DNA from 2 places in the Thiohalorhabdus sp. genome. Region 1 is predicted to be linked to the other one. Evidence: riboswitches for the same ligand, from Rfam matches in the RefSeq annotation. Region 1 holds a riboswitch; the other holds the start of a gene.
The links. A riboswitch is a leader RNA that binds a small molecule or an ion and turns the genes downstream of it on or off. The one in region 1 is predicted to bind cobalamin.
Positions count from the first base shown of each region.

Region 2: linked by a shared signal. The riboswitch ahead of ACLFRB_RS10330 (hypothetical protein) and the one ahead of ACLFRB_RS04555 (TonB-dependent receptor domain-containing protein) in region 1 are both predicted to bind cobalamin.

Region 1 covers NZ_JBKGZG010000012.1:49,187-54,479, forward strand. The annotation lists gene ACLFRB_RS04545 (PIN domain-containing protein) at 1-299, opposite strand, end outside; gene ACLFRB_RS04550 (AbrB/MazE/SpoVT family DNA-binding domain-containing protein) at 296-532, opposite strand; cobalamin riboswitch at 714-960, shown strand; gene ACLFRB_RS04555 (TonB-dependent receptor domain-containing protein) at 1,066-2,934, shown strand; gene ACLFRB_RS04560 (ABC transporter substrate-binding protein) at 3,035-3,847, shown strand; gene ACLFRB_RS04565 (FecCD family ABC transporter permease) at 3,881-4,909, shown strand; gene ACLFRB_RS04570 (ABC transporter ATP-binding protein) at 4,906-5,293, shown strand, end outside.
Region 2 covers NZ_JBKGZG010000049.1:2,216-7,508, forward strand. The annotation lists partial or broken gene ACLFRB_RS10305 (FtsX-like permease family protein) at 1-324, opposite strand, end outside; gene ACLFRB_RS10310 (ABC transporter ATP-binding protein) at 321-1,007, opposite strand; gene ACLFRB_RS10315 (carboxymuconolactone decarboxylase family protein) at 1,134-1,448, shown strand; gene ACLFRB_RS10320 (MBL fold metallo-hydrolase) at 1,932-2,627, opposite strand; gene ACLFRB_RS10325 (hypothetical protein) at 2,796-3,344, opposite strand; cobalamin riboswitch at 3,441-3,645, shown strand; gene ACLFRB_RS10330 (hypothetical protein) at 3,794-4,339, shown strand; gene ACLFRB_RS10335 (hydrogenase maturation protease) at 4,336-4,779, opposite strand; gene ACLFRB_RS10340 (Ni/Fe hydrogenase subunit alpha) at 4,776-5,293, opposite strand, start outside.

The DNA of each region.
Region 1 (5,293 bases):
TCGGCGAAGTCGGCCGGCCCGGAGCGGTATGCCGCCAGGGCGCGCCAGGCCACTTCCTCCCTCTCCACCGTAAGCTCCGCCACGGTGAGAATGCGCTCCAGGACGCTGGCGATCTGTTCTTTGTCGTAGCCATAGGCCCCACGCAGAACCCAAACCAGCTCGCAGAGCACTACCTGAGCCACGAAGCCTGGCCGCTCGGGAGAGCATTCCTGCTCGAGGATGCGGGCCGCTGCTGCCGCCTGCTCCGGGTGATCTTCCGTCAGATAGCGGGCCAGGAGGTTGGTGTCGAGGGCAATCATCCGCCTGCACTGCCCTTCTCGATGGCCCGATCCATGTCCTCCAGGCTCACCGGCCGGGACGGCTTCGGCAGGCTTCCCCGAAGATCCCTGATGGAGAGGTGCTTGGGAATCAGCCGAACGGAGCCGTCCTCCTCCACCAGGAAGGTGACCCGGTCGCCGGTCTGGAGATGGAGCTGGTCCCGGAGATCCTTGGGCAGGGTGATCTGGCCCTTGCTGCTGATGGTCGCTTCCATGGCCTTACCTTGGGGAAAATTCCTTACTTTTCGGTAAGGAAAGCTTAGGAGCCGGTTGCGTCCAGGTCAATGCCCCGAGATTCCGGCTGCTGGCCGAAATCCGGTGCCCGATTTTGACGTCCCCGGGTGGCCCATGTAGGTTATTGGGCATCTTTTTGCCGGGGTGGCCCGGCAATGACAATCCAGAAAACCCGCCTCAGGTGTTCCGCGGCCCCGGCAGGGCCGCGGAATGAAACGGGAAGTCCGGTATGGCCCGCCTTGGGAGACCAGGGGAGCCAAAGCCGGCGCTGCCCCCGCAACGGTAGGCGAGTGACGGGACGGCCTTCATGCCACTGCGCAAAAGCGCGGGAAGGCGGCTGTCCCGGCGGTGTCCGAAGGGATCCGCCAGCTCGCCAGCCCGGAGACCGGCCTGGGGTTTCGGCTGCGGCGCTGCGGAGGGCGGTGCCGGGCGCGGACCTCCGCCTTCCCGTCCCGCCTGTGAAGTCCTCCGAGGTGCCCGGCCCGTGCGGGTGTGCACGTCTCAGGAGGACAACTTGCTTCATTCCCGTTTTCCGTACGCCGGAACCGTGCTGCTCGGCGCGGCCCTGCCCCTCGTTCCCGCCACCGCCGCGACCCCGCCCCAGCTGGAAGAGACCTTGGTGACCGCGAGCCGGACCCCCCAGGAACCCACCCGGACCCTGGCGGCCACCACGGTGATCGACCGGGACGACATCGCCAACAGCAACGCCCACGGTGTCCAGGACCTTCTGGAGCAGCGGGTCCCGGGCCTGCAGATGAGCAACAGCGGCGGGGCGGGAAAGGACTCCAGCGTCTTCCTGCGCGGCACCAACAGCGACCACGTGCTGGTGCTGGTGAACGGCATCAAGCAGAATTCGGCCACCACCGGCAAGGCGGCCTTCCAGCACCTGCCGGTGGAGCAGATCGAGCGCATCGAGGTGGTGCGCGGGCCCCGCTCCAGCCTGTATGGTGCCGAGGCCGTGGGCGGGGTGATCCAGATCTTCACCCGTCAGGGCGAGGAGGGGTTCCACCCCCATGCGGAAATCGGCTACGGCAGCCACGAGCACCGCGAGGCTAGCGCCGGGGTGCGGGGCGGCAGCGCCGACACCCGCTACAGCCTGGGCCTGGACCATGTGGCCACCGAGGGCATCGACGCCCTGGACGGAGGCAACCCCGACCATGACGGCTACGAGCGCACCGCCGCGTCGGCAAGCCTGGAGCAGGAGCTTTGGGCAGGGGGCGAGGTGGGGCTGGACTTCATGCGCGCCGAGGGAGTCACGGAATACGATAGCCCATCGGAGCCCGATGCCGATCAGGAGGACGAGATCGTCCAGCAGTCCGCCGCCGCGACCTTCCGCCAGTCCGTGGGGGCCGTCTGGGACACCCGGCTGCGGGTCGGGGAGAGCCGGGACGAGAGCGAGATCCTCAAGGACGGCGAACGGACCGACTTCCACGGGACCCGGCGGCAGGAGGCCTCGTGGAGCAACAGCCTCTATGTCACCGATTTCCAGGAGCTGGTGCTGGGAGCCGATTTCCGGGAGGACCGATTGGATTACGATTTGGAGTCCGGTGGCGAGTACGCCGAGGACAGCCGGTACAATCGGGCGGCGTTCGGCCAGTGGCTCGCCGACTGGCGCCCGGTGGAGGTCGGCCTCGGCCTTCGGCACGACGACAATGAGGCCTACGGCGCGCACACCACCGGCAACGCGAACCTGGGCTTCCGGCTTGCCGAGCGCTTGAAGCTGGTGGCCTCTTACGGCACGGCCTTCAAGGCTCCTACCTTTAATGACCTTTATTGGCCGGACGGCCGCTTTGGGTTTTTCGGTAACCCCGATCTGAAACCGGAGGAATCCCGCACCGCGGAGCTGGGCCTGGAGGGTCGGGCCGGCTGGGGGAGCTGGGAGCTGCGGGCCTTCGAGACCCGGGTGGAGGAGCTGATCGTCAACGTGGACACCAATAATGACGGCTGGGTGGATACCCCGGAGAATCTCGCCGAGGCCCGCATCCGCGGCGCCGAGCTCTCCGCGGACCTGCACAAGGGCGGCTGGCGCGTGCGTCCCTCGGTGACCTATCTGGAGCCCGAGGACGAGGAAACCGGCAACCAGCTGCCCCGTCGGGCCAAGGCCAGCGGCACCCTGGACGTTCAGAAGACCTGGACGGACCGGTGGGCCTTCGGCGGCACCGTGGAGGCCAAGGGCAAGCGCTACGACGGGGTGGAAAACACCGACGAGCAGGAGATGCCCGGCTACGCCCTCCTGCACCTGCGGGGCTCCCGCGCCCTGGGGGATGCCTGGCGCTTGGAGGTGGAGGCCAACAATGTCCTGGATAAGGACTACGAAAGGGTGCAGGGCTACAACACCCATGGCCGGGAATTCTTCGTGAGCCTGAGCTATGGGGCGCACTAGGCCCGCTTTCCAAGGGGGCGTCCGCAGGGCGCCCGTTCCCCTGTTCCTTCGGACCGTGGCGGCCCTGGCCGCCGCGGTCTTGCTGGGGATGCCGGCCGGCGTGGCGGGGGCCGCCGACCGGCCCACCGTGGTTTCCATCAACGCCTGCACCGACCAGCTGGTGCTGGGGCTCGCGGATCCGGAGCAGATCGCCTCTGTCTCCAACCGTGCGCGCAGTCCGGCCTTCTCCTATATGTCCGAGGAGGCCGCGGCATATTCGGTGAACCACGGCCACGCCGAGGAAGTGCTGGCCCAGGATCCGGACTTGGTGGTCTCCGGGCCCTACACCAAGCGGGAGACGCGGGAACGGCTGGATGATTTGGGGTACCGCGTGGTCACCCTGGACAGCCCCAAGGACTTCCCCGCCATCCGCGACAACATTCGGAGGATGGCCGAGCTCTTGGGCCACCCGGAGCGGGGGGAGCGGCTCGTGGCCGGAATGGACCGCACGCTGGAGGCGGTGTCCGAGCGCCTGCCGCCTCCGGAGGAGCGGCTGCGGACCCTGGCCGTGCGGCCCAACGGTGTGACCGTGGGTGAGGGCGCCCTGCTGGACACCCTTATTCAGGCGGCCGGGCTGCGCAATGTGGGGCGTGAGGTGGGGGCGGGCTCTTACAAGGAGTTCCCGCTGGAGCACCTGGTCAGCACCCGTCCGGACTTCCTGATCCTGGCAGGCTTCGCCGATGCGGAGCCCTCCCTGGCGCAGGGGGTGATGCAACACCCGGTTTTCGCTTCATTGGAGACGCGCCGGCCCCGCATGTGGCTCCCGGGCCGACTCTGGAACTGCGGTGGCTGGTTCAACGCCAAGGCAGTGGCCCGTCTGGCCGAGCATGCCTACGGGATCCAGGTCTCCGACCCCGGGAAGCTGGGACTTTGAGGAGAAAGGACAGGCATGGGTACCGATAGCGGGATGCGAGCCTCCGGGGGCGTACCCCCCGGCGGGATCCATGGGGGGACGGGACGCTGGCTGCTGACGCTGCTGGGGGCGGCGGTGCTCGCTCTGAGCGTGGCCAGCCTGGGGCTGGGCCCCGTGGCCCTTGCCCCCGGTCAGGTCTGGCAGGCCCTGTGGGCCCCGGATTCCACCGCCGAGGCCCTCATCGTCCAGGAGCTGCGCCTGCCCCGCACCCTGCTCGGCGTGGCCGTGGGGGCGAGCCTGGGCATCGCCGGGGCCGGGCTGCAGGGCCTGCTGCGCAACCCCCTGGCGGAGCCCGGGGTACTGGGCATCTCCAACACCGCCGCCCTGGGGGCCGTGGTCACCCTCTACACCGGCGTGGCCGCTGCCGTGCCCCTGGCCCTGCCGGCCGCCGCCATGGCCGGTGCCCTGCTGTCGCTGGTGCTGCTCTATGGCCTGGCCGGCCGGGAGGCCAACGTCCAGACCCTGATCCTGGCCGGGGTGGCCATCTCCAGCCTGGCCGGTGCGCTCATCTCCGTGGCCCTGAATCTGGCGCCCAGCCCCCACGCCACCACGGAGATCCTGTTCTGGCTGCTCGGCTCCCTGGCCGACCGCGGCATGGACCACGTGGCCTGGGGCCTGCCGTTCATGGCCGCGGGGGTGGCGCTGCTGCTTTCCGCCGGCCGTGCCCTGGACGCCCTGAGCATGGGCGAGGAGACCGCCCGAAGCCTGGGCTTCAACCTGAACGCCTTGCGGTTCCGCATCATCACCGGGGCCACCCTGGCGGTGGGCGCCGGGGTGGCGGTCTCAGGCAGCATCGGCTTCGTCGGCCTGGTGGTGCCGCACCTGCTGCGGCCGCTGGTGGGCTATCAGCCCGCCCGCCTGCTCCCCGCCAGCGCCCTGGGGGGCGCCATCCTGCTGCTGCTCGCCGATCTGGGACTGCGCTTCTCCCCGGACCTGGACCTCAAGCTGGGTGTGGTCACGGCCCTGGTGGGGGCGCCGTTCTTCCTCCACCTGGTGCTCAAGACGCGGAGGATGACGGTTTGAGCCTGGAAGCGGAGGTCCTGACCCTGGCCCAGGGCGGCCGGGCGGTAGTGCACGGGGTGAGCCTGACGCTGCAGCCGGGGGAGGTGGCCGCCATCCTCGGTCCCAACGGTGCCGGCAAGAGCACCCTGCTGCGCGCCCTGGCCGGCCTGCACGCCCCGGAGCAGGGCGAGGTGCGCCTGAACGGCGCGCGCCTGGACCGCATGCGTGGCCGCGACCGCGCCCGGGAGCTGGGCTACCTGCCCCAGGCGGCCACCGTGCACTGGCCGCTGCCCGTGGAGCGGGTGGTGGCCCTGGGCCGGCTGCCCCACCTTGGGCCCTGGCAGCGCCTGGGCAGCGCGGACGCCTACGCCGTGGACCGGGCGCTGGCCGCCACCGGGGTGGAGG
Region 2 (5,293 bases), on a different contig from region 1:
CACCGGCAGGTCGGCGCCGGGGGCCACCGGCACCTCGGCGCGCAGGGCCGGGAAGGCCTCGGCCACCTCGGGCAGGGCGCGGATGCGGGGCAGGAGATTCTCGTCCAGGGCCCCCTGCGCGGGCTGCACGGTGGTTCCCGAGCGGCCCGACAGGGCGGAGACGCCCTGCTCGAAGCTGTGCAGGGCGGAGGCGTTGACCCAGTGGATGGCCGCCACCATGGCCACCCCCAGGGCGATGGCCAGGGCCATGCCGGCGGCCTGCATGGGCCGCCCCGCCAGGGGGCCCCACACCAGGGCCCGGAAGAGCAGCCGGGCCGGCCTCACGATTCCCGGTGCAGCCGGTGGTGGGCGAGGCGGTAGCGGGTGTGGGCACGGGACGCCACCTCCGGGGCGTGGGTCACCACCAGGGTGGTGGTGCCCAGCTCCTCCACCGCCTCCACCAGCAGGTCCATCACCGCCACCGCCGTTTCCTCGTCCAGGTTGCCGGTAAGCTCGTCCGCCAGCAGCACCGGCGGGCGGTGGATGAGGGCGCGGGCGATGGCGGTGCGCTGGGCCTGGCCGCCGGAAAGGTGGCGGGGATAGGCATCCGCCTGCTCCGCCAGGCCCAGGCGCCCCAGAAAGCCCCGGACCCCCTCGTCCTCCCAGCGCTCCCCCTGCAGGGCCAGCGGAAGGGCCACGTTTTCCGCCACCGTCAGGTAAGGCAGCAGATGGAACTGCTGGAAGACGAAGCCGAGATGGGCCCGCCGCCAGCGCGCCGCCGCCGATTCGTCGAGGGCGGTCACCTCGGTGCCGAGCACCGTTACCCGGCCGGCCTCCGGCACCGCTAGCCCCGCCACCAGGTTGAGCAAGGTGGACTTGCCCACCCCGCTGGGCCCGAGCACGGCGGCCAGCTCGCCCCGGGCCAGGGTCAGGTCCAGGTCCTCCAGCAGGGGGCGGTCCGCGCCGGGATAGGCGAAGCGGACCCCCTCCAGACGCACGGCATGGGGTTCGGCGGCGGCTCGGGCCAAGGCGGTCTCCGGTGGGACGGGGAAAATTCACGCTACCGGCGGCCCGCCGGGGTTGCAAGGTCCGGCGTCCCGGAAAAAGCTGGGTGGAGAACCCGGTGGCGACCACCCGTACGCAAGGAGGCGGCCATGAACGACCTTCCCCGCCACTACGAGCACCTCCGGGAGGAATACCCCCGCTACCTGGAGGCCCTCGAGGACCTGGGGCAGGCGGCGCGCGACGCCGGCCCTCTGGAGGAGCGCACCACCAACCTGGTGCAGCTGGCCGCGGCGGCCGCGCTGGGGTCGGAGGGCGCCGTCCACAGCCACACCCGGCGCGCCCTGGAGGCCGGCGCGACCCCCCAGGAGATCCGCCACACCCTGGTGGTCCTCACCAGCACCATCGGCTTCCCCGCCACCTCCGCGGCCCTGAGCTGGGTGGAGGACGTGATCGGGGAGGGCTGAGCGCCCGGGAAGCGGGGGCGCACAAAAAACGCCGGGGAGCGTGCCCCGGCGTGGTCCCCTTTTGCCGTCCGCGGGGCGGACGGCCGCGGTCTCATCCCGGCCCTTCCCCTGGTGCCGCCGGCATCCCCGTGGCGCGGTGGCTCCCGGGCATCCGCCCGGCTGGATGGCCCCGAGGGAGTGCGCGGGCCGGGGGCGCTCCCTCCAGGGCCGAAACTACCTACCATTTGGTTTCGGATTGAGCGTAAGTCTCCTGCAGCCGGGGTTAGGCGTCAACCTACTGGATAACTGGGGAATTTTTAGCCTAGCTTCGTTTGCCTTCTGGGTGCCTAGAACGGCCTTCGACCACAACTCCTGTCCCGGGTGGGAGACACGCTCAACGAAACCAGCCTTGCTGGTGTGGGTTTTTGGGGTGAGGGTGGGCAAAAAAACGCCGGGGCAATTGCCCCGGCGCCCGGCCGTGAGGGGAGAAACGGCCTTGCAGGGTCAGGCGGCGTGCTTGCGGCCGCACTGCTTGTTGGCGGGCACGGCCTCGTCGATCCGCTTGGGATAGGGGAGGTCGAGGTTGGCCATGATCTCCAGGAACTCCTCGCGGCTCTTGTCCATCCCCAGGCGCGGGTTGCGCTCCTTCTCCTGGCCGATGGTGGAGACATGGCGGTGGTTGTAGTCGTGGCCGGGATAGACCAGGGTCCGCTCCGGCAGCGCGAACAGCTTGTTGCGCACCGACTCGAACAGGGCCTCGGCGTCGCCGTTCTGGAAATCCGTGCGACCGCAGCCGTCGATCAGCAGCGTATCGCCGGTCAAGACCATGTCCCCGACCACGTAGCTGTGGCTGTCGTCGGTGTGGCCCGGGGTGTAGAGGGGGTCGATGCGCACGCTACCCACCTCGACGGGCTCGCCCTCGCGCACCTGGAAGTCGGCGCAGTCCACCCCGCTCTGCTCCGGCAGGCCGACCCGGCAGCCGGTGCGCTCGCGCAGCTCGGTGTCGGCGGCCACATGGTCGGCGTGCACGTGGGTCTCCAGGACGTACTTCAGGGTCAGGCCGTGCTCCGCCAGGGCCGCCAGGTCGCGGTCCACCATGGAGGCCACCGGGTCCACGAGGACGGCCTCGCGGGTCTCCTCGTCGCCCAGCAGGTAGGTGTAGGTGGAGGTCTCGGGCTCGAACAGCTGACGGAAGATCATGGTTCTACCTCCTTGATCCCGGCTATGGGCGGGCCACTGGAGCGTTAGAGTATTAGCGTTTTCTTATTGACTTGGATGCCCATGGCCGGGCGAAGTTCCCGACCCTTTCCGTCAGCTTTCCGGAGGCAGGTCCAGGGGGCCGCGAGCCGGCATGGCCGGCCCCGGGTGCTAGTGGAACCGGTAGCCGATGCGGAAGCGCAGACCGGTGTAGTCCACGTCCCGGCCGTCCCAAACCCCCAGGCCCTCGGCGCGGGTGATCATGCCCATGGTGTAGAGCTCGCCGGGACCCTGGACGCCCAGGCTGAAGCCCCAACCCGGGCCCAGGCCTTCCCGGGTGTAGCGGTCGCCGTCCACCACCTGGCGGTGCAGGCCCAGGTGGGCGCCCACGAACATGGTGCGGTACCACGCCCGCCCCTCCAGCCCGAGAATGGCGTTGCGCACGGAGGGGTCTTCGGCCAAGTCGTCGCTGGTCTCCAGGGCAAGGCTGAAGAAGGGGTTCCAGGAGAAGGCGCCGTGCACCGGCACCTGATAGTCCAGCCCGAGATTGACCCCGTGACTGGCGTAGTCCCGGTCGGCGGGGGAGTCGCTGAAGCGGTTGTCGTGGAAGGCCAGGCCGCCGAAGAGACTGGGGCCGGCCACCGGCCCCGCGTGAGCGGCGGATGCGGCCAGGAGCAGGGCGGGCAGAAGGAAGCGGGACAGGGTCCGGGCAGGGCGCATGGTTCCTCCAGGGGCTGCGGTCTCGGGTACCGCGAAAACCTAGGGGATTTCCCGGATCCCTGCAACGCCCCTTGCCAGCGCCCCGCCATTACCCGTATCTTGAGTCCAATCTCCGGTTCACCCCCAAAATATTGGGTGTCGCAAGAGGGAACCCGGTGCGAATCCGGGACTGACGCGCAGCGGTGTTGGGGAACGAAAGCCGCACGAGGTCGCCGACCTCGGGCACTGCCCTTCGGGGTGGGAAGCCGCGGCCGTAGGCTGCCCCTGAGTCCGAAGACCTGCCGGAGAACCCCGTCCCAACGGGACGGGAACCCGCGAGCCTTCGCGCCGGCGTCCGGATTCCGGACCAGGGCTCCCGGGACCGGCGGGCCGCCGCGCCCCCGTGCCCCGGCCCCGCCGCGTTGGCTCCAATCGACCGATAACGCGCTTTTGCGGCGATTGGAGATCCCATGAGCAGCCGTTTCCCCCGTCCGGGCCCCTGCGTGGGCCCCGCCGTCCCGTCCTCCCTGGACTCCGTTTCCCCCCTCCAGCGAGCCACCGATCACCTGCGCCGTGTCCTGCGCCTGCAGGAAGGGACCGGGCCGGCCGCCGAGGCGCGGATCAGCGCCCAGGTGGAGGACCTGCTGCAGCGGCTCCCGGCCGATGCCCTGCCGGCTCCGGAGGACCTCGTCGACCAGCTGTGGGCCGTCCTGCTGGAGGCCGGCCAACCCTTGGCGGCCCGCTTCTTCCGCCCGTACCGCGCGGGGCGGGGCCCGGTCCTCTGGGTGCGGCGCCCCGGCACCGGCGCCGACCCCCTGGCCCGCGAGCGCGTGGAGGCGGTGCTGGAGCGCCGCTGCCGGGCCCTGGAGGATCCCCACCTGGACGGCCCCCGCATCCACCGGCTCTGCCGGGCCCGGTTGCGCGACGGCATGAGCGAGGCGGCGCTGGTGCGGGTGCTGGCGCTGACGAGCCCCGGCCAGGCGGCGGTGCTGGACCGCCTGGGGGTCACCGTCTAGGGGGACATCCGGGCGGCTACCTCCTCCCGCACCGCCTGGGCGGCCCGGGCCACCACCGCCTCCGCGGGTGGAGTCCGCGCATCGGCCTCTACCCCGACCACCACCCACTCCGACAGGACTCCCACCCGCCCGGCGAGGGCCAGGGCCTCCGCCAGCCCGAAGCCGTGGGAGGACAGGGGCTCGGCCGCCGGCAGCTCGTCCAGGTGGCGGAACCGGTGCAGGGTCCCCGGCGGGGCCCCGCTGCGCACCGCGTCCACCAGCACGGCGTGGCCGACGCCCTCCAGGTGGGGCAGCAGCCCCGGGCCCGGACGGTCCAGGGCGGCGAGCCGCACCGCCGGCCAGGACGCTTCCGCCTCCGCCCGCAGGGCCTCCACCACCGTCCACCCCACCCGGTCGCCGCCGAACGGCGAGCCGATGCCGAGCACGGCCACGGGGATCATTGGCGGTGGACGGTGAGGTCGAGGAAATGGGTGGCGCAGGAGATGCAGGGGTCGTAGTTGCGGATCACCCGCTCGCCGAGGAAGCGCAGCTCGTCGTCCGGGGCGTCGAGGCCGCGGGCTTCCAGGGTGGTGCGCAGGTCGTCCTCCATGCGCGCCTGGTTCTGCGCCGTGGGCGGCACGATGCGGGCGGCCGTCACGCGCCCGGCGTCGTCGGTCTCGTAGCGGTGCCACAGGACCCCCCGCGGGGCCTCGGTGGCCCCGTACCCCGTGCCGGCCCGGGGCGCGACCTCGGCGTAGGGCCGTTCCGGGACCCGGTAGTCGCCCAGCAGGCGCACCGCATCCACCAGGGCCGCGTGGATCTCCAGGGCCCGGGCAAGCAGGGAGTGGAAGGGGTTGGTGGAGGGCAGCGCCGGTCCCGTGTCCGCCAGCAGGGCCCGGGTGGGCGCGGGCAGCACGTCGGCGTTTAGGTTAAGCCGGGCGAGCGGGCCCACCAGGTAGGGCTCGCCGTGCAGGC